3 regions of the Azospirillum sp. UENF 211521 genome follow, and region 1 is predicted to be linked to each of the others. Evidence: riboswitches for the same ligand, from Rfam matches in the RefSeq annotation. Region 1 holds a riboswitch; each other region holds the start of a gene.
The links. Region 1 has a riboswitch for cobalamin ahead of ACWPN5_RS09850 (energy-coupling factor ABC transporter permease). Riboswitches for the same ligand answer to the same signal wherever they lie in the genome.

Region 2: another riboswitch for cobalamin. It lies ahead of ACWPN5_RS24445 (TonB-dependent receptor plug domain-containing protein); the one in region 1 lies ahead of ACWPN5_RS09850 (energy-coupling factor ABC transporter permease).
Region 3: another riboswitch for cobalamin. It lies ahead of cobW (cobalamin biosynthesis protein CobW); the one in region 1 lies ahead of ACWPN5_RS09850 (energy-coupling factor ABC transporter permease).

What each region holds. Positions count from the first base shown of each region.
Region 1 covers NZ_JBSNCF010000001.1:2,100,863-2,107,203, reverse strand. Annotated here, with positions in the region: gene ACWPN5_RS09855 (glycosyltransferase family 9 protein) at 1-1,608, opposite strand, end outside; cobalamin riboswitch at 1,753-1,991, shown strand; gene ACWPN5_RS09850 (energy-coupling factor ABC transporter permease) at 2,164-2,844, shown strand; gene ACWPN5_RS09845 (superoxide dismutase) at 2,928-3,677, opposite strand; gene ACWPN5_RS09840 (hypothetical protein) at 3,806-4,180, opposite strand; gene ACWPN5_RS09835 (YitT family protein) at 4,298-4,930, opposite strand; gene ACWPN5_RS09830 (RebB family R body protein) at 5,435-5,725, shown strand; gene ACWPN5_RS09825 (RebB family R body protein) at 5,826-6,095, shown strand; gene ACWPN5_RS09820 (RebB family R body protein) at 6,187-6,341, shown strand, end outside.
Region 2 covers NZ_JBSNCF010000002.1:1,694,922-1,701,262, forward strand. Annotated here, with positions in the region: gene ACWPN5_RS24435 (FecCD family ABC transporter permease) at 1-25, opposite strand, end outside; gene ACWPN5_RS24440 (ABC transporter substrate-binding protein) at 22-870, opposite strand; gene ACWPN5_RS24445 (TonB-dependent receptor plug domain-containing protein) at 867-2,795, opposite strand; cobalamin riboswitch at 2,912-3,130, opposite strand; gene ACWPN5_RS24450 (hypothetical protein) at 3,175-3,630, opposite strand; gene ACWPN5_RS24455 (TerC family protein) at 4,311-5,351, shown strand; gene ACWPN5_RS24460 (hypothetical protein) at 5,548-6,341, shown strand, end outside.
Region 3 covers NZ_JBSNCF010000002.1:195,701-202,041, forward strand. Annotated here, with positions in the region: gene cobN (cobaltochelatase subunit CobN) at 1-582, opposite strand, end outside; gene cobW (cobalamin biosynthesis protein CobW) at 739-1,806, opposite strand; cobalamin riboswitch at 1,846-2,061, opposite strand; gene ACWPN5_RS17665 (ABC transporter ATP-binding protein) at 2,352-3,116, shown strand; gene ACWPN5_RS17670 (ABC transporter ATP-binding protein) at 3,109-3,831, shown strand; gene ACWPN5_RS17675 (ABC transporter substrate-binding protein) at 3,889-5,091, shown strand; gene ACWPN5_RS17680 (branched-chain amino acid ABC transporter permease) at 5,250-6,137, shown strand; gene ACWPN5_RS17685 (branched-chain amino acid ABC transporter permease) at 6,141-6,341, shown strand, end outside.

The DNA.
Region 1 (6,341 bases):
CAGGGTCCCGCTGCCGGTGGCCGCGGACAGTCCGACCGCGCAGCGCCAGCGCGCCGGAACGCCCTCGGTCAGAAGCGCGGCGGCGGCCCGCTCACCGGCGGGGGAGGTCCAGACCTCCGTGACGGTCTCCGCGTCCCCGGCGCCGAGCGCGCCCATCAGACCGCTGGGAGTCGTTGCGACATGGGTCAGGAAGGCGTCGGCGTAGTAGCCGCGCACCGGCCGACCGACCCTGCAACCGAGGCGGAGCAGCGCGCCGGTGTCCTGCATCAGGCGGTTGGCGAAGCCGGCATCCTCGCCGCGGATCGGGTTGACCGCGAGGTCAAAGGCGCCACGGAACTGCTCGCCGATCTCCCGGCGGACCGCACTCACCAGCGCGTCGTCGGGCGCCCGCCCCTTCAGCGGCGGCAGCGTGACCCGCTGGTTGACGTAAGGGCAAAGGGCGAGCGCCGCCTCCGCGTCCGGCGTCGCGAAGACGGTGATCCGGGCCAGCGGCAAGGCGCGCCGCAATTCCCGCAGGACACCCGACGCCCGCAGCACGGCGCCGGCCCCGTCGAGCAGGAACACGCCGACGCTTTGGATCAGGTCGGTCGGAAAGGGCGGCGGCTCGCCGGGGACGAGCGTGCGGCGGCGGACGGCGGAACCGGAGTCCCGCAGCAGCGCCACCGCCGGGGCGGTCGAGGCGCCCCGCGCCGGCGGCACGAAACCCCAGGTCCCCTCGGCATCCGGGCGCGCCAGCGGCTCCACCAGGGCGTGCTCGGCGCGGACGACGGTCGCCGCGTCGGTCACCCAGGGGAAGAAATCGCGCAGCGCAAGGGTGCCGCCGCCGACCGACCGTCCCGCCGCCTGCAGGGCGTCCCATTGCCGGACCGCGCCGTCGTAGCCGTAATAGACTTCCTTGAACGCGACCTGCTCCCGCGTCGCGTAGGCGAAATGCTGGAAGACCAGCCCGCCCGCCGCCGTCTCCTCGTGCAGAAAGGGGTTGGCCGCGCCGAGATCGACCGCGGACCCGTCCGGCTGCGGGCGCGTCAGCCGGGGCGGTTCGTGCGACTGCCAAGCGTCTCCCGGCCGATAGCGCCACGTCCGCAGCCATTCGTAGGAGCGGTGGTTGCCGTAGCTGTCCAGCCTGTCGAGGAGCAGGGACGGGCCGACGAAGAAATGGCAGAGGTACAGCGCCGCGGTGCGCGACGGCGAATTGAGGAACATGCGGCGCGCGCGGGTGATCTGCTCCACCGTCCACAGCTCGTCCGCATCGACCTGCCAGAGCAGGCATTCCTCGGTCATGGCGGCCAGCGGCGCGGACACCATCTCCAGCTTGCCCCGCCAGAACACCCCCGGCGGCTTGCGGTGGACCGACACGCGCCCGGTCTCCTCCGCGGCGATGCGGTCCAGATACGCCGAGGTGCCGTCGCTGCTGAGGCCGTCGCGGTGCAGGTCCTGCGGGACGCGCCCTCCCTGCGCCACGCTCCAGGCGGTGTCGTTGACCAGTTCCGCCACCCCCTCCACGACGTGCCAATGCCAGGGAAAGGGCAGTTGGCGGAACACCTCCAGGTGATAGCGGATGAAGGGATCGCCGTTCAGGACGATGGTCAGGAAATGAACCGGTAGCATGCCCGCAACCCCGTCCTTCGCCCGTTGATCCGGCCTCGCGCAGTCCGCCGGACCTTGTCGGTTCCGCGGGAGCGGTGTCAAGGAAGCCGTGCGACTCCCCCGATGGGTCGCCATCCCCCTCTTGACGGCGGGGGACCCCGCCCCTACCCTGGCGCCGGTTATGGTTCCCCGCGTCCTCCGGTCGCGGGGCTAAGAGGGAAGCCGGTGCGTCGCCCCAATCGGGGAGAAACGGCAAATCCGGCGCTGCCCCCGCAACTGTGAGCGGTGAGCGGCCTCGTCCTTTCCGTGTCACTGGCGCCGCCTGCGGGAACGGGCGCCGGGAAGGCCGGACGATGCCGCCTTGACCCGCGAGCCAGGAGACCTGCCGTAACCGAACGTACGTCCTCGGGCGGGGTGCCCCGGTGGTCGCTTGCCGATGTCCGGCCCGACGGCCGCCCGTCTTCCGCAAGCCGTCCCCCGGTGCGCCCATCCAGGGGACCAAGGGGGTTGCGATGCCGGTGCCTGCCAGCAACGACGCCCTCCCAACGCATGGCAGACTCGGAAAGGGCATAGAGCATGCACATCGAACCCGGCGTCGTCGACGGCGCCAAGATCGCTCTCAGCTACGCGACGGCCGCCGGCGGCTTCGCGATGGCCGGAAAGCTGGCGCGCGACGACGTCCGCAACAACGGCGGGGTCGCGCCGCTGGTGCTGCGCAGCCTGATCGCCACCGCGCTGGTCTTCAGCTTCTTCGAGGTGTTCCCGCACCACCCCGTGGGCGTGTCGGAGGTTCACCTGATCCTCGGCTCGACGCTGCTCCTGCTGTTCGGCGCCGGTGCGGCCTCCATCGGCCTCGCCGCCGGCCTGCTGATCCAGGGCCTGTTCTTCGCGCCCTTCGACCTGCCGCAGTACGGCATGAACGTCACCACGCTGCTGGTCCCGCTGTGGGGCATCAGCCTGCTGGCGAAGCGGATCGTTCCCGACGCCACCCCCTATGTCGACCTGAAGTATTCGCAGGCGCTGGCCCTCTCCACCGCCTACCAGGGCGGCATCGTCGCCTGGGTGGCCTTCTGGGCCTTCTACGGCCACGGCTTCACCGCCGAGACCGTGACGGAAGTCGCCTCCTTCGGCGCCGCCTACATGACCGTCATCATCGTCGAGCCGCTGGCCGACCTCGCCGTGCTGGCCGTCGCCAAGACGCTGCGCCGCCAGAGCCAGGGGCCGCTGTTCAACATCCGCCTGCACCAGGGCGCCTGACCGGCGCTTCGGACCGGATGGTTCGCAGGAAGGGCGGCGGGGACATCCCCGCCGCCCTTTTCCGTTTCCGATCAGCGGACCGGTCAGATCACCAGCTCGCCCTTGCGGATCGCCGCGTAGCGGCGGTTCACCGCGCCCCAGTCGACGACGTTCCACCAGGCCGCCAGATAGTCGGCGCGCCGGTTCTGGTACTTCAGGTAATAGGCGTGCTCCCACACGTCGTTGCCCATCAGCACGGGCACCCCCTCCATGGCCGGGGAGTCCTGGTTCGGGCGGGCGGCGATGGCCAGCTTGCCCGACGACGGGTCGGCGGTGACGAAGACCCAGCCGCTGCCGAACTGCCCGGCGCCCGCCGTGTTGAAGCGCGTCTTGAAGTCGTCGAAGCCGCCGAAGTCGCGCGTGATGGCTGCCCCGACCTCGCCGTCCGGCGCACCGCCGGCGTTCGGCCCCATGATGCTCCAGAACATGCTGTGGTTGGCGTGCCCGCCGCCGTTGTTGCGCACCGCGGTGCGGATGCTCTCCGGAAGCTCCGGCACGCGCTTCAGCAGGTCGGCCAGCGGCATCGCTTGGAGATCGCCATGGTTGGCGAGGGCCTTGTTGAGGTTGTCGACATAGGCCTGATGGTGCTTGTCGTGGTGCACGCTCATCGTCGTCGCGTCGATGTGCGGTTCCAGCGCGGCGGGCGCGTAGGGCAGCGGCGGCAGCGTGAAGCCCTTGCCGCCCGGTGCCTGGCCTGCTGCTTGAGCCCAAACGAAGCGCGGCGCCGCGGCCAGCACCAGCGCGGCGGCGCCGGCGGACAGCAGCAGTTGGCGGCGATCCAGGCGAACGGACATGAGACCTCCCAATGTTGTGTTTCGTGCCGAACGGCGGGGAAGCCACAGCCTCAGTGCGCCTCCCAACTCACTCAACAGGGCAATGGGCGTAGTCACTCGGTACCGGCGCACCGCGCGCCGACCGATTTCTACAGGCGGGCCTTTCCCGCCAACCCGGCGGACGACACGCGGGCCATGCCCAGCGCCACGGTCCGCCAACGCCCCAGACGGAACCGCGACGGTGCGGCCGACGGCTTGCGGACCGGCGCGGCCGGGACCGTCTCCGCCGCCTCGAGGATCCCGCGGGCGCGGCGCTCGCGCAGCAGAAGGCGCATCACCTCCTCCTCCGTGACGGGGCGTCCGGCCCTGGCCGAGGCGAGGCTGGCGGTGTCCTGGAGGGCGGCGACCTGCGCCAGGGTGCCGGTCAGTCCCTTGGCCGCGGCGGTGACCAGCGCTTCGCGATGAATGGCGAGGATGAACGGCTTCAGCCCACGGTCGGGCGTTCCCTGCGGCGGTGTCGGCATGGCGGAAGGGCTCCGGGGGTTCGTTCGATCGGGTAGGTCATCATCCAACCGATAACGCCGCCGCGGCAAAGGCCCCTACGGATTAGCCCCGCCGGTCGCCGCCGAAGGAAGCGGCCCTCAGCGGGCCACGTACCAGTCCGTCCGGTGGTTGAAGGCGACGAAGGCGTTCAGCACCGCCGCCCCCAGCATCGAGGCCAGCACCGCCTTCCCATCGATGACGAAGACCGCCATGGAGAAGATCACCACGTCGAACATGGCCTGGAGCCAGCCGGCGCGGAAGCCCGTCTTCTCCTGGATGTAGAAGGCGAGGATGCCCACCCCGCCGCCGCTGGAGCCGTGGCGGAACAGGCCGATGACCCCGATGCCGATGCAGAAGCCCGCCAGCACCGCCGCCACATAGGGGTGCAGCGCGTCGTAGCGGATCGCCTGCGGGGCCAGGGTGGTCAGCACCGAGATGCTCGTCACCGCCAGAAGCGACTTGGCGGTGAAGCGCCAGCCGATGCGCGCCAGCGCCAGCGCGTAGAAGGGCAGGTTCACCACGAAGAACACCGGGCCGAAATCCAGCCCCGTGGCGTAGGCGATGACGAAGGACAGCCCCGCCGCCTGTCCGGTGATCAATCCGGCGGCATGGAGGATGGAAATCCCGAACGCGGTCATGATGATGCCGAACAGCTGCCCCTGCGCATTATCAAATGCGCTGTGCGACGCCCGTTTGGTTTCATTTGTTGCAATGGCAGTGTTGGCAGCCACGGATACTGCACTTTTCTTGAGCACGCTGGGCACCTTCCAGACTTCGATCCCTTTTGACAGTAGCATCAAAGACCAGACCAAGAATAGAGTGGCGTGAGTTCGTTGGCGCCCCCCTCAATCCGCGGGGCGTCGCTGCGCCATCCCCCGTCGCCGGGGCCCCGGCCATCGATTCCGCCGGATGGCGCCGGTCTCCAACGACCGGGTCGGCGGCGCCGGGACGCGGCGTTGCGCGGCCCCGTCAGCGTTCTTGCTCCCGCCGCGCAAGAATCGGTCCGGCCGGCGTCACACGCTTTCCCCGCATTGCCGGCCATGGCGCAACCCAGACGCACAAAGTTCGCGCGATGCGGCGGAGTCTTTCGCCGGATAGACCAATCGGCCGACACCTCACATCGCTACAGTCGCACCGTCCGCTGTTCGCGCATCCCATGGTCGCATGGGGGTGCGTGAATGATCGACGCCACCAGCGGCCGCCTTTGAAACCGGCCCCACCAGTGAGGAAAGACAATGGCATTTCCGACCGCCGTGAACGACCAGATCACCGATTCCGTCACCCAGGCCAACACCAAGGTCCTGGGCGACGCTCCGGCGATCGCCATGGGCAACCTGTTCCAGGCCACGGCTCAGGCGCTGGCCAACGCGGCCCACAACGCCACCAACGCCCAGCAGCAGTCCTACGTGACCGCGCAGGCCGCCACCACCCAGGGCGTGGCCACGCTCTACTCGATCGACACCGCCTCCACCGGCGTGGCGACGAAGAGCATCCTCAGCACCGGCGTCAAGGGCCTCGGCTCGTAAGCCGGCCCCGCGCCGCCGTCGACGTTTCAAACCACCTGCGCCACCCCGCCTTCCATGAGGGATCGCGGGCGGGCGGCAGACAACCGAAGAGGACGAACAAATGGCTTTCCCGACCGCCGTGAACGACCAGATCACCAATTCCGTCACCCAGGCCAACACCAAGGTCCTGGGCGACGCCCCGGCGATCGCCATGGGCAACCTGTTCCAGGCCACGGCCCAGGCGCTGGCCAACGCGGCCCACAACGCCACCAACAACCAGCAGCAGTCCTACGTGACCATGCAGGCCGCCACGACCATGGGCGTCGCCACGCTCTACTCGATCGACACCGCCTCCACCGGCGTCGCCACCAAGTCGATCCTGGGGAGCTGATGAGCCGACCGGCCAGGACCGGGCGCCCGCGGGCATCCGGAACGGGCCGCCGGCCATCCATCCCGAACCATTCGCCAAGGAATAACGTCAGATGGCTTTCCCGACGGCAGTCAACAGCCAGATCACCAATTCCGTAGCCCAGAGCAACGTCCAGGTCGTTGGCAGCTCGCCGGCGATCGCCATGGGCAACCTGTACCAGGCCACCGCCCAGGCGCTGGCCAACGCGGCCCACAACGCGACCCTGGC
Region 2 (6,341 bases), on a different contig from region 1:
ACTCCCACGTTGCGGCAGCCGTCATGGCCGGGCCTCCCGCGCGGCAGCCAGCCGTTCCGCGGCCTCGGCGATCTGCGGGCCGGGGCAGGTCCACAGGCGGGAGGGCAGCGACAGGGTGCGGACCTGACGCTTCATGGCTCTCAGGGCCGGATGCAGCAGCAGGGCGCCGGCCAGCGACGGCGGCGCGTCGGGTGCGGCGTCGACAATCAACACGTCCGCGCCACCCAGGATGATGGCCTCCAGCGGCAGGGCGCCCTGGCTGCCCAGCGGCAGGCGGTCGGCCATGTTCTCCAGTCCAGCGCGGGTCAGGAGTTCATCGACCAGCGACCCGGACCCGGCGACGAAGCCGTTGGGGCGCAGCACCACCGCGGTCGGGCGCGGTCCCGGCGCCGCGGCGGGCAGGGCGTCGAGGCGGGAGAGCAGGTCGGCGACCAGGGCCTCCCCGCGGTCCGGCTCGCCGACGGCGCGGGCGAGGCCGCGGATCTGCTCCGCCACCCCCGCCACGCTCTGCGGGACGTCCAGCTCCAGCAGAGGTGCCTTCAGCCGCGTCAGCAGCCCGACCGCGACCCGCGTGGTGTAGCGCCCGGCGACGATCAGGTCGGGGTTGAGCGGCAGGATCTCCTCCGCCGTCCCGTGGTTGACCGGCACCCGCGCTGCCAGCGCCGCGACGGTGGAGGCGCGGGGATCGCGCGCCAGCCACGTCACCGCGGCGAGGCGCTCCGGCCCGACCAGCCGCAACAGCAGCTCGTCGGCGCAGAGATTCAGGGAGACGATGCGCTGTGGTTTTGCGCGCGGCGCCTCCCAGGCCGCCGCCGGCCCTCCCGCGATCAGCAGGAGAGCGGCGGCCAGCCCGAGACGGGTGGGCCTCACAGCGACAGCCGCAGCCCGAGATACCCGGCCCTGCCGGATGCGCCGTAGGTCCAGACCTCCTGATACCGGCGGTCGAACAGGTTCTCCACGCGCCCGAAGAGTTCGACCCCCTCGGACAGCGCATAGGAGCCGGCCATGTTGACCAGCGTGTAGGGGGCGAGGTTCACGACCTGCCGGTTGTAGAAGGGATCGTAGGCCCAGTCGCTGGACCGCCCATTGTAGACCACGCCGAGGTTGGCGTTCGCCCGGTCCTCCAGGAAGCGGTGATTGACGGTCAGGCTGGCGAGCTGCTTGGGCCGGCGCACCAGCTCCGCCCCCGTGGAATCCTCGCCGTCGGTCCAGGTGTAGGAGCCGCGGACGGTCAGCCGGTCGATGGGCTCCACCGACAGGCCAAGCTCGAAGCCGCGGATGTGGGACTCGCCCGGCATGTTGACGGAGGTCCGCCCGGTGCCGGTGATGAGGTCGCGGATGCGCTGGTCGAACCATGTGCCGTCCACCGACGCCCGCGTGCCCCACAGCGCCTGATCGAAGCCGGCGTCCCAGCCGCGCGCCCGTTCCGGCTTCAGGTTCGGGTTGCCGGCGTAGGTGGCGGTGTAGCCGTACAGCTCGAACAGGGTGGGATTCTTGACGCCGGTGCCGTAGGAGGCGCGCAGCTTCGTCCCGCTCTCTTCGATCAGATAGGCCGTCGTGGTGCGCCATGTGGTGGCGTCGCGGAACAGGTCGTTCTCGTCGTGGCGGACGCTGCCGGTCAGGGTCAGCCGGTCGAACAGGCCCAGCTTGTACTGACCCACCAGCCCGGTGGAGCCGATGGAGCGGTCGAAGCTGGAGAAGGCGCTGCGGCTGATCGCCTTGTCCTCCTCACGCTCCACGGCGGCGGTCAGCACATGGTCGGCGGGGCCGCTGCTCAGAGCCAGGTTGGTCTGGTAGTCGGCCTTGGTCTTGCGCCCGTCGTAGCGGCTGGTCACCGTCTTGGCGGCGTCGCGGTAGTCGCGTTGCTGGCGGCCATGGGTCAGGCCGACGATGTGCTCCCACTTGCCGTCGAGAAGGGCGATCTTGCCCTGGAGGCGCCCGAAATACTGCTCTCCGGCGGTGCTGGTCCCGTCATCGACGGCGCCGCGCCCGCCGACGAAGCCGTCGGTGTCGGTGCGGAAGCGGGTGTAGCGCCCGGTGATCGCGATCTCGCTGCGCTCGGTCGGGCGGACGGCGGCGTTTCCGGTCAGCGTGCCGTTGCGGTAGCCGTCCTTCTCCGGGTTGCCGAGCCGCTTGTCGGCAACCGACACGCCGTCGCTGGTGACGCCCTGGCCGCTGAGGAACAGGTCGTAGCGGTCGTTCCCCGTGCCGAAGGAGGCCCGCCCGGCGGCGGTGCCGAAGGACCCGCCTTCGACGGCGGCGCGGAACCGGGGGGCGCCGGAGCCGCGGCGGGTCACGATGTTGACGACGCCGCCGACCGCGTCGGAGCCGTAAAGCGCGCTCTGCGGGCCGCGCAGCACCTCGACGCGCTCCACGTCGCCGGCCAGCAGATTGGCGAAATCGTATTCGGAGCCGGACGCCGGGTCGTTCACCTCGATCCCGTCGATCAGGACGAGCGTCTGGTTGCCCTCCGACCCGCGGATGCGGAGCTGGGTCAGGGTGCCCATCGGGCCGGTGCGGTTGACCGCGACGCCGGGCACCGCGCGCAGCGCGTCGGACAGCACCTGGGTCTGGCGCTGCTCCAACTCCTCGCGGGTGATGACGGTCAGGGCGCTGCCGGTTTCCTCGGCGGCGGTGGGGACGCGGTTGGCGGTCACCGAGACCGGCGGAAGCGTCGTGATGGTGATGGAATCGGCGAAGGCCGACGTGGGGTAGGCCGACACGGGAAGGGCAAGGCTTCCCAGAAGGGCGGCGAAGGACGCCGTCCGGTGAAGGCGGGGAACGCGGACACTCATTGAGACCTCGGGCGGGACGCCGGTGGCACGTCACCGCGAACGAAGTCCCACCGGACGCTCCGCGAACGGAGTTCCGGTTCGACGACCTTCGGTGCACCCCGCCCGAACGTGTTCGCGTGTGACCACGACTGACGGCAGGTCTCCTGGCTCGCGGGTTATCGTCGGCCCATCGCCTTCCCAGGATCGCGATCCCAGTGGCATTCCGATGGACGACTCGCCGCTTACAGTTGCGGGGGCAGCCTCGGCGTTGGACCCTTGCACGGCGTTTCGCCGCGGGGTCCGCACCGTGTTCCCATTTTCAGCCCTTTCGGGCAACCGTCGGGTGCGAAGCTACGCGGGCGGAACGGCTCCGGTCAAGCCGCATTCCGCCCGACCGCTGTCAGAGCCTGGTTCTCGGCCCGACGGCGGACCCATCCGGCATGGGCGGCACCATTTCCTTGCAATTGACGACGCAATAGGTTTGCGCCTCGATCCGGCCGCCGCAGGATTTGTAACAATCGTCGTAGTCGGCGGAGCAGGTGAGCTCGCTGTAGCAGCTGGGGCTCCGGTCGAAGTCGCTGAACGTCCTGATCTTCTTCTTGTCCGCATCCTTGGGCAGAGACCGGAGATAGGACTGATACTCGCCCTGGGCGCGGGTCGTCGCCTCGGCCCGGCAGGTCTGAACGGCCAACTCCTTTGCGGATTGGCAGATCGTCTGTGCCTGCTTGCACTGGGCGACACAGAGCTTTCCCGCCTCGCTGACCGGTGGAAAATAGCTTGCGACCGTCTCGAAACGCGGGCCGCAACCGGCCAATCCGGCCGCCAGCAGGCAGCCGAGCAAAATGGAGCGCCGCATCGTTGTGGGTGTCCTGCCGTGAATTACCGTCAATCGCTACAAACAACCCACCGGTGCGGAATCATCCATGGGCGATGTGGAATTCGCAAAGCCGGCTTCCGGTGGGAAAACCGACAACCCATGGGCGATCAAGTGGATGGTGTCGTTGCTTGTGGCCATCGCACCGATCGCGGTCCGCAAACGCCGTTCCCCCCTCTTGTCGCCGGGAAGGGGCCTGACTACATGACGGGTGAGGTCCGGGCCCCTCTGGCAGCGTCGCCCGGCGCTGTGATGTCGGACTTCCCATTGAGCCGTCGCCTTGGCGCGGCCTTGCGGAAGCTGGCCCTGTTCTTCCCCCTGGGTCCCGCTCCACCACAAGGTCCACCGCCGGACGACGGTCCCCGACGGGCCTTTGGGAGACATCGGCATGGACCGCAGCGAACCAACATCCTGACCAACCGCCACGCCTCCACGGCAAACGATGGAGGCGGGTGTCCTGACGCGCCTCGGCCGAGCCGTTGCGCGCGCTTTTCCGTCGGCCGCAGACCTTGCGGCCGCGATTCCAGTCCGGGCCCCTCTGGCCGATGCGTCCCGCCGTGGCGCACCGGTGATGTCGGACTGCTCATGTGACGATCGACGTCTCCGCTTGCGGGAGCGGAGTGCATGAAGCAAGGGACAGTTCCATGGACCAGATTGTCTTAATGTGGGCCGGCTTCGCCGTCTTCGTTGGCGTGCTTTTGGCCTTTGATCTTGGTGTATTTTCCAAGAAATCCCATGTGATCTCCGGCCGCGAGGCGTTGATGCGCTGCGCGGCCTATTCCACGCTGGCGATGATTTTCGCGGCTGGCGTCTTTCATTTCCAAGGGTCGCAGAAGGGGCTGGAGTTCCTGACCGGCTACCTGATCGAATACAGCCTGAGCGTCGACAACATCTTCGTGATCGCGCTGATCTTCACCCATTTCGCGGTGCCGCCGCAGTACCAGCACCGGGTGCTGTTCTGGGGCATCCTGGGCGCGCTGGTGATGCGCGGCGTGCTGATCGTCGCGGGCACGGCGCTGATCCAGGAATTCCACTGGATCATCTACATCTTCGGCGCCTTCCTGATCTTCAGCGGCATCAAGATGCTGATGTCGGTGGACGACGAGCCGGACATGGAGAACAACCGGATCGTCAAGTTCATGCGCTCCCGCTTCCGCATGACCGACGGGTACGAGGGGCAGAAGTTCTTCGTGATGCGCGACGGCGTGCGGATGATGACGCCGCTGTTCCTCGTGCTGATCCTGATCGAGTTCACCGATCTGGTCTTCGCCGTGGACTCCATTCCGGCGGTCTTCTCGGTGACCACCGACCCGTTCATCGTCTGGACCTCCAACGTTTTCGCCATCCTCGGCCTGCGCGCCCTCTACTTCGCGCTGGCCTCGGTCATCCACCGCTTCCATTACCTGAAATACGGCCTGTCGCTGGTTCTGGTGGTGGTCGGCGCCAAGATGCTGATGATCGACATCTACAAGATGCCGACGGCGGTGGCGCTGGGCATCACGGCCTTCCTGGTCGGCGGCTCCATCGTCTTCTCAATGCTGAAGACCCGCGCCGATGCGGCGACGGATGGGGCGCCGGACGGTGCGGACGGCGAGGCCCGCCGCTGGTGGGTGCCCGGCAGCCCGGCGAAGGGGGCCGGTGGTTCCACGCCGGCCTCCTCCGGCGAGGCGGCCGCGGTGTCCTCGGACGGCAAGGGCCAGTGAGCGGCTTGCTCGGAAGCTGAGGGACAAGACGGCGCGTCCGGTCCGGTGGATCGGGCGCGCCGCGCGGTGCCGGACAGGGGCATTCGCAAAAGTAGTAATACTCGTTTCGCGGAGACGATGATGTGGATGTGCGGGGCGGATCGCGCCCCGCTTGGCGGCAGACGCCAATCCTTTCCAACCCAAGGAAGAGACATCCATGTTTATCGGCACGCAATTGACCGGCACCCAGTTGATCGGCACGCAGCGGACCTCCATCGCCCTGTCGGCTCTCCCCATCCCGTCGGGGCCCCTGTCCGGCCTGCTCCAGGCCGCCCGCGACGAGCTCGTCGGTCTGGCGGCCGGCCGCGGGGTCGCGCTTTCCGTCGTGTTCGACATGCCGGCGCTGGTGCGCGTCAACGAGGCCGCGGTGGCCGCGGGCTCCTGGGAGCCGATGCTTCCCGCGGCCCATCCGGCCTGCCGCTCCCTGACTCCGGCCAACGCCTTCTGGATCGGCGGGACGGCCGCCTCCGGCGACGTGGTCACCGCCCAGGCCGGGCTGCTCTACGATTGCAGCGCGCAATCCATCGGTGACCGCTTCAACGCCATGACGGTGTTCTACGACGACCCGGCCACCCAGGCGCCGGCCGGCGAATGGTGCACCTGCACCTCCGACACCGCCAACAGCACGCGCGGTCAGGTGGTGTGGACGAACGCGGGGTGGACGCGGCCCGACTTCCAGGGCCGCGGCCTGTTCCCGATTTGCCAGCGGGTGAACAAGCTGGCGGCATGGCTGCTGTGGTCGCCGACCTGGTTCATCTCGGTCGTCGACCCGGACATCGTCCCGGTGTGGGCGGAGCGCAAGATGGGGCCGCGCCACATCGACCAGGAGCCGGCCATCACTTACAACCAGATCGGCCTGAAGACGCTGCCGATGCATCTCGTGCGCTTCAGCCGCGCGCAGTTCCTCGGCGATCTGGCGCAGATCGCCGCGGACCTCGCCCAGGCGGCGTA
Region 3 (6,341 bases), on a different contig from region 1:
GACGACCGGCGCGCAGGGTCCGGCAATCGGACCGGACCAGCTCTCATAGACGCCGAAGCGCGGCACGGGCGCCGGCTCGCGCCAGGGGCGCTCCTGCCCGGCCAGGGTGGCGGCGTAGGCCAGCAGGCTGGCCATGTTGTCCGGCCCGCCCTCGGTGAACCCGCGCCACAGCCGTTGCGCGGCCTCGGCCGGGATGGTGCCGTAGCCTTCCAGGGCGGGGTTCGGCTGGGCGCAGCCGGGCAGCACGGCCAGCGCCACCCCGGACTCCCGGCAGGCGGCGGCGACATGGTCCAGCCCGTAGCGCCAATAGCCCGCCCCGCCGAGCAGCCGCAGAATGACCAGCTTCGCCTTGCGGATCACGGACTCGACGTAGAGGTCCACCGACAGCGGGTGCCCCAGCCGCGCCAGATTCGCCAGCCGCAGGGTCGGCAACTCGTCACGGTGGCGCCTCCAGCAGGCGGCGAGCGCCGTCAGGTCGCTGTCGGAGAAGGACAGGACGACGAGGTCCGCCGGGCTCTGGCCCAGATCCACGGCCTGGGGGCCGGCGTCGAGGTCTTCCTGGCGGGCGGCGAGTAGGTGCATGGTGACGGTGCTTTACGAAAATCCCCTCTCCCCTCTGGGGAGAGGGTTAGGGTGAGGGGGTCGTGCGTGGCGGAACGCCCGGCGTAAGCGCAACCCCCTCACCGGCCCTGCGGGCCACCCTCTCCCCAAAGGGGAGAGGGTTGTGAAGGCTAAAAATCACCCCAGCGCCGTGGTCACGGCGTCGCGGTCCAGGCCCGTTTCGCCGATCACCACCAAGCGGCTGCGGCGCGGCTCGTCGGGCTTCCAGAAGCGGTCGAAATGGGTCTGGATGCGCGTTCCCACGCCTTGCACCAACAGGCGCATCGGCTTGCCCGGCACGTCGATGAAGCCCTTCAGGCGCAGCACGCCATGGGCGGCGGCGACCCGCTCCAGAGTCTTCGCCAGCGCCGCCGGGTCGGGCTGCGGGCCGAGCTCCACGACGAAGCTGGTGAAGTCGTCGTGGTCGTGGCCCTCCTCCTCGTCATGGTGGCTGGGGCGGTTGGCGAGGTCGTCCTCGGCCCCGGCGCCCACGCCGAGAAGCACCACCGGATCAACCTTGCCGTTGCTGGCGCGCAGGATCTTGGCTTCGCGCCCGGTCCCGCCCTCCGCCATGGCGGCGCGGATCAGATCCTCGACCTTCGCCAGATCGGCGGCGTCCACCAGATCGGTCTTGTTCACCACGATCAGGTCGGCGCAGAGGAGCTGGTCCTCGAACACCTCCTCCACCGGGGTCTCATGGTCGAGCTGCCCGGCCTCGGCGGCCTGGGCGGCCAGCGCCGCCGGATCGGGGGCGAAGCGGCCCTCCGCGGCGGCGGCGGCGTCGACCACCGCGACCACCCCGTCCACCGTCACCCGTGTCTTGATCGCCGGCCAGTGGAAGGCCTGGACGAGCGGCTTCGGCAGGGCGAGGCCGCTCGTCTCGATGATGATGTGCTCCGGCGGCTGCGGGCGGGACAGCAGCTTCTCGATGGCCGGGACGAAATCGTCGGCGACGGTGCAGCACAGGCAGCCGTTCGCCAGCTCGATCACGTCGTCCTCGGTGCAGGTCGGGTCGCCGCAGGCGCGCAGGATCTCGCCGTCGATGCCGACGTCGCCGAACTCGTTGATGATCAGCGCCAGACGGCGCCCGCCGGCCTGCTCCAGCAGGCTGCGGATCAGCGTCGTCTTGCCGGCTCCGAGAAAGCCGGTGATGACGGTGGCCGGGGTCTTCCCGGCGGACGGACGGAGGGCGGCGCGATTCGTCATGATCTGGTTTCCCTGTCTCCGCCACACCCGGCGGATTGGATGAATGTCGGTCCGGCGGCAGGTTTCCTGGCTCGCGGGTCGTCGCCGCGCCTCCCGCCTTCCCGGCCTGACGGCCCGTGGCATTTCCGGAGGCGGACTCGCCGCATACAGTTGCGGGGGCAGCCGCGGCCTTGGACTCCATCGGGGTCCGCACCGCATTCCCTATTATCCCCGCGCCTTCACGGCGGACGGGGCACCGTCGGAGGCGCAGAATTGCAGGCGGACCCTCGATTTGCAAGCGGCCATTTGGCGCCTGGAAACCGTGTCGCCGTCCCCGGAACGCTCCGCCGGTCCCGCCGTTGGTGTGTCGGAAGATCGGTACAGTCTGTCTGGAAAGCTGACACTCCGGACGGTGTGCGACACCCACGGTCTCAGAGGGGGAAATAAGTAATTTCAAAGACTTGTTCGAATGCTGCGCGGTTGGCATGTTCTGTGCTTATATCAGCCTAACCAAAAACGCGGACCGGCAGACGACGCGGACGAACAGGGAGGGAAAAGCGGCACCCATGGCCGACGACATCATTCTGGAAGCGCGCGGACTCTCGAAGGAGTTCAAGGGCTTCATCGCGGTGAAGGAGGTGAACCTCCGGGTTCGCCGCGGCACCATCCACGCGCTGATCGGCCCGAACGGCGCCGGCAAGAGCACGGTCTTCAACCTGCTGACCAAGTTCCTGACGCCGACGCGCGGCCAGATCCTCTACAAGGGACGCGACATCACCGCCATGAAGCCCGCCGACGTGGCGCTGCTCGGCATGGTCCGCTCCTTCCAGATCTCCGCGGTCTTCCCGCATCTCAGCGTGCTGGAGAATGTCCGCGTCGCGCTGCAGCGCCCGCGCGGCACCAGCTTCCATTTCTGGAAGCCGGAGGCCAGCCTGCACGACCTGCACGACCGCGCCGAGGAGCTGATCGAGGCGGTGAACCTGACCCCCTGGGCCGGCCACACCGCCGCCGAGCTGCCCTACGGCCGCAAGCGCGCGCTGGAGATCGCCACCACGCTGGCGCTCGACCCGGAGGTGATGCTGCTCGACGAGCCGCTGGCCGGCATGGGCCACGAGGACATCGAGGGCACCGCCGCGCTGATCAAGCGCGTCTCCGCCGACCGCACCATCCTGATGGTGGAGCACAACCTGTCGGTCGTCGCCCACCTGTCGGACACCATCACCGTGCTCCGCCGCGGCGAGATCCTGGCCGAGGGCGCATACGACGTCGTATCGCGCAACCCGCAGGTCATGGAAGCCTACATGGGCACGGGTGAGGTGGGCCATGCCTGACGGTGCGACCGTGAAGACCGCGATGCTGGAAATCCGCGACCTCCAGGCCTTCTACGGCGAGAGCCACGTGCTGCACGGCGTCAACATCGACGTGCGCCAGGGCGAGGTGGTGACCCTGCTGGGCCGCAACGGCGCCGGCAAGACGACGACCATGCGCTCGATCATGGGCATCGTCGGCAAGCGCAACGGCTCGATCCGCTTCCAGGGCAAGGAACTGATCGGCATGGCGCAGCACAAGATCCCCCGCCTCGGCATCGGCTACGTGCCGGAGGAGCGCGGCATCTTCGCCTCGCTCAGCGTGGACGAGAACCTGATGCTGCCGCCGGTGGTGAAGTCGGGCGGCATGACGGTGCCGCAGATTTACGAGCTGTTCCCGAACCTCCAGGGCCGCGGCACCACCCAGGGCACGCGTCTGTCCGGCGGCGAGCAGCAGATGCTGGCCATCGCGCGCATCTTGCGCACCGGCGCCGACCTGATCCTGCTCGACGAGCCGACCGAGGGGCTGGCCCCCGTCATCATCGAGCAGATCGGCGTGGCGGTGCGCAAGCTGAAGCAGCGCGGCTTCACCATCGTGCTGGTGGAGCAGAACTTCCGCTTCGCCGCGACCATCGCCGACCGCCATTACGTGATGGAGGAAGGCCATGTCGTGGACATGATCCCCAACGACCAGCTCGCCCAGAACATGGACAAGCTGCACACCTATCTGGGTGTCTGACCAATCACCCCCTCTGCTGAACACACGCAAAACAAAGCCAATCGAAGGGAGTTCGAAATGCTCAAGACGTTGCTGTGCGGGACCGCACTGCTGGCGCTGACCGCCGGGGCCGCGCACGCCCAGGTCTCCAACAACGTGATCAAGATCGGCGTGATGAACGACCGGTCCGGCATCTACGCCGACCTCGCCGGCGAAGGCTCGGCCATCGCCGCTCGTCTGGCGGCCGAGGAGTTCGGCGGCAAGATCGCCGGCGCGCCGATCGAGATCGTTGTCGCCGATCACCAGAACAAGGCCGACATCGCCGCCAACACGGCGCGCGAGTGGATCGACGCCGGCAACGTGGACGTCATCGCCGACGTGCCGAACTCCGCCGCGGCGCTGGCCGTCCAGGGCATCACCAAGGACAAGAAGCGCATCTTCCTGATGTCCGGCCCGGGCTCGACCGACCTCAGCGGCAAGTCGTGCAGCCCCTACGGCTTCCAGTGGACCTACGACAACTACGCCATGGCCGCCGGCACCGCCCGCGCGCTGGTCGAGCAGGGCAAAAAGAACTGGTTCTTCATCACCGCGGACTACGCCTTCGGCCACTCGCTGGAGGATGAGACCACGAAGATGGTCAAGCAGCTCGACGGCAAGGTCGCGGGCAACGTCCGCCATCCGCTGGGCACCGCCGACTTCTCGTCCTACCTGCTTCAGGCCCAGGCCTCCAAGGCCGACGTGATCGGCCTCGCCAACGCCGGCGGCGACGCCACCAACGCTGTCAAGCAGGCGTCGGAGTTCGGCATCACCCAGTCGGGCCAGAGCCTCGCCGGCCTGCTGCTGTTCATCAGCGACGTGAACGCGCTGGGCCTCCAGGCCGCCCAGGGCCTGCTGCTGACCACCGGCTTCTACTGGGACACCGACGACCAGACCCGCGAATGGACCAAGAAGTTCGAGGCCAAGGCCGGCCGCAAGCCGACCATGGTCCAGGCCGGCGTCTACTCCGCCGTGCGCCACTATCTGAAGGCGGTCGAGGCCGTCGGCTCCGACGATCCGGACAAGGTGGCCGCCAAGATGCGTGAGACCACGGTCGAGGACATGTTCACCAAGAACGGCAAGATCGCCGCCAACGGCCGCATGTTCCACGACATGTATCTGGCCCAGGTGAAAACCCCGGGCGAGTCCAAGGGCCCCTGGGACTACTACAAGATCGTGAAGACCATCCCGGCCGAGCAGGCGTTCCTCGACCCGGCCAAGAGCGGTTGTTCGCTGGTGAAGTAAGGGTTTGAGTTTCGGGGCAGGCCCCCACCCAACCCTCCCTCGCTGGGCGGGGGAGGGCTCAAGTTCCCTCTCCTGCGCAGCGGGGGAGGGTTAGGGTGGGGGCCTCCTTCTGACATCAATCAAAAAAACACAAGTCCGATACACAGGGAGGGACGGTCATGTTCGACTTGCTGGGGGTGCCGCCCCAGGTCCTGTTCGGCCAGCTTCTGCTCGGCCTCATCAACGGGTCCTTCTACGCGCTGCTCAGCCTTGGGCTGGCGGTCATCTTCGGCATGCTGAACGTCATCAACTTCGCCCACGGCGCGCTCTACATGATCGGCGCCTTCGTGGCGTGGCTGCTGCTGACGAAGCTCGGCCTCGGCTACTGGTGGGCGCTGGGCCTGTCGCCGCTGATCGTCGGGCTGCTCGGCGTGGCGCTGGAAAAGACCATGCTGTCGCGCCTCTACAAGCTCGACCATCTCTACGGCCTGCTGCTGACCTTCGGCCTCGCCCTGATCATGGAAGGCGCCTTCCGCCACTTCTACGGCGTGTCGGGCCAGCCCTATCCGATCCCGGACGCGCTCAAGGGCGGCCAGAACCTCGGCTTCATGTTCCTGCCCAACTACCGCGGCTGGGTCGTCGTCGCCTCGCTGATCGTCTGCTTCGGGACATGGTTCGCCATCGAGCGGACGCGGCTCGGCGCCTACCTGCGCGCCGCCACCGAGAACCCGGTGCTGGTCCAGGCCTTCGGCATCAACGTGCCGGTGATGATCACCGCCACCTACGGCTTCGGCGTCGCGCTGGCCGGGCTGGCCGGGGTGCTCGCGGCACCCATTTATCAGGTGTCGCCGCTGATGGGCACCAACCTGATCATCGTCGTCTTCGCGGTGGTGGTGATCGGCGGCATGGGCTCCATCCTGGGCGCCATCGTCACCGGCCTGGGGCTGGGGCTGCTGGAGGGCCTGACCAAGGTCTTCTACCCGGAAGCCTCCAACATCGTGGTGTTCGTCGTGATGGCGATCGTCCTTCTCATCAAGCCCGCGGGCCTCTTCGGACGGGAGCGCTGAGCCATGGCCACCCAAAGCAAGACGGCCAACATCAAGACGGCCGACACCCCGACGACGACCATTGCGCTGCGCCGTCCGGGGCAGGACAGCACCCGAAACGCCATCATCCTCGGCATCGGCCTGCTGATCGCGCTGGCCGCACCCTACGTGCTGTATCCCGTCTTCGTGATGAAGGTGCTGTGCTTCGCGCTGTTCGCCTGCGCC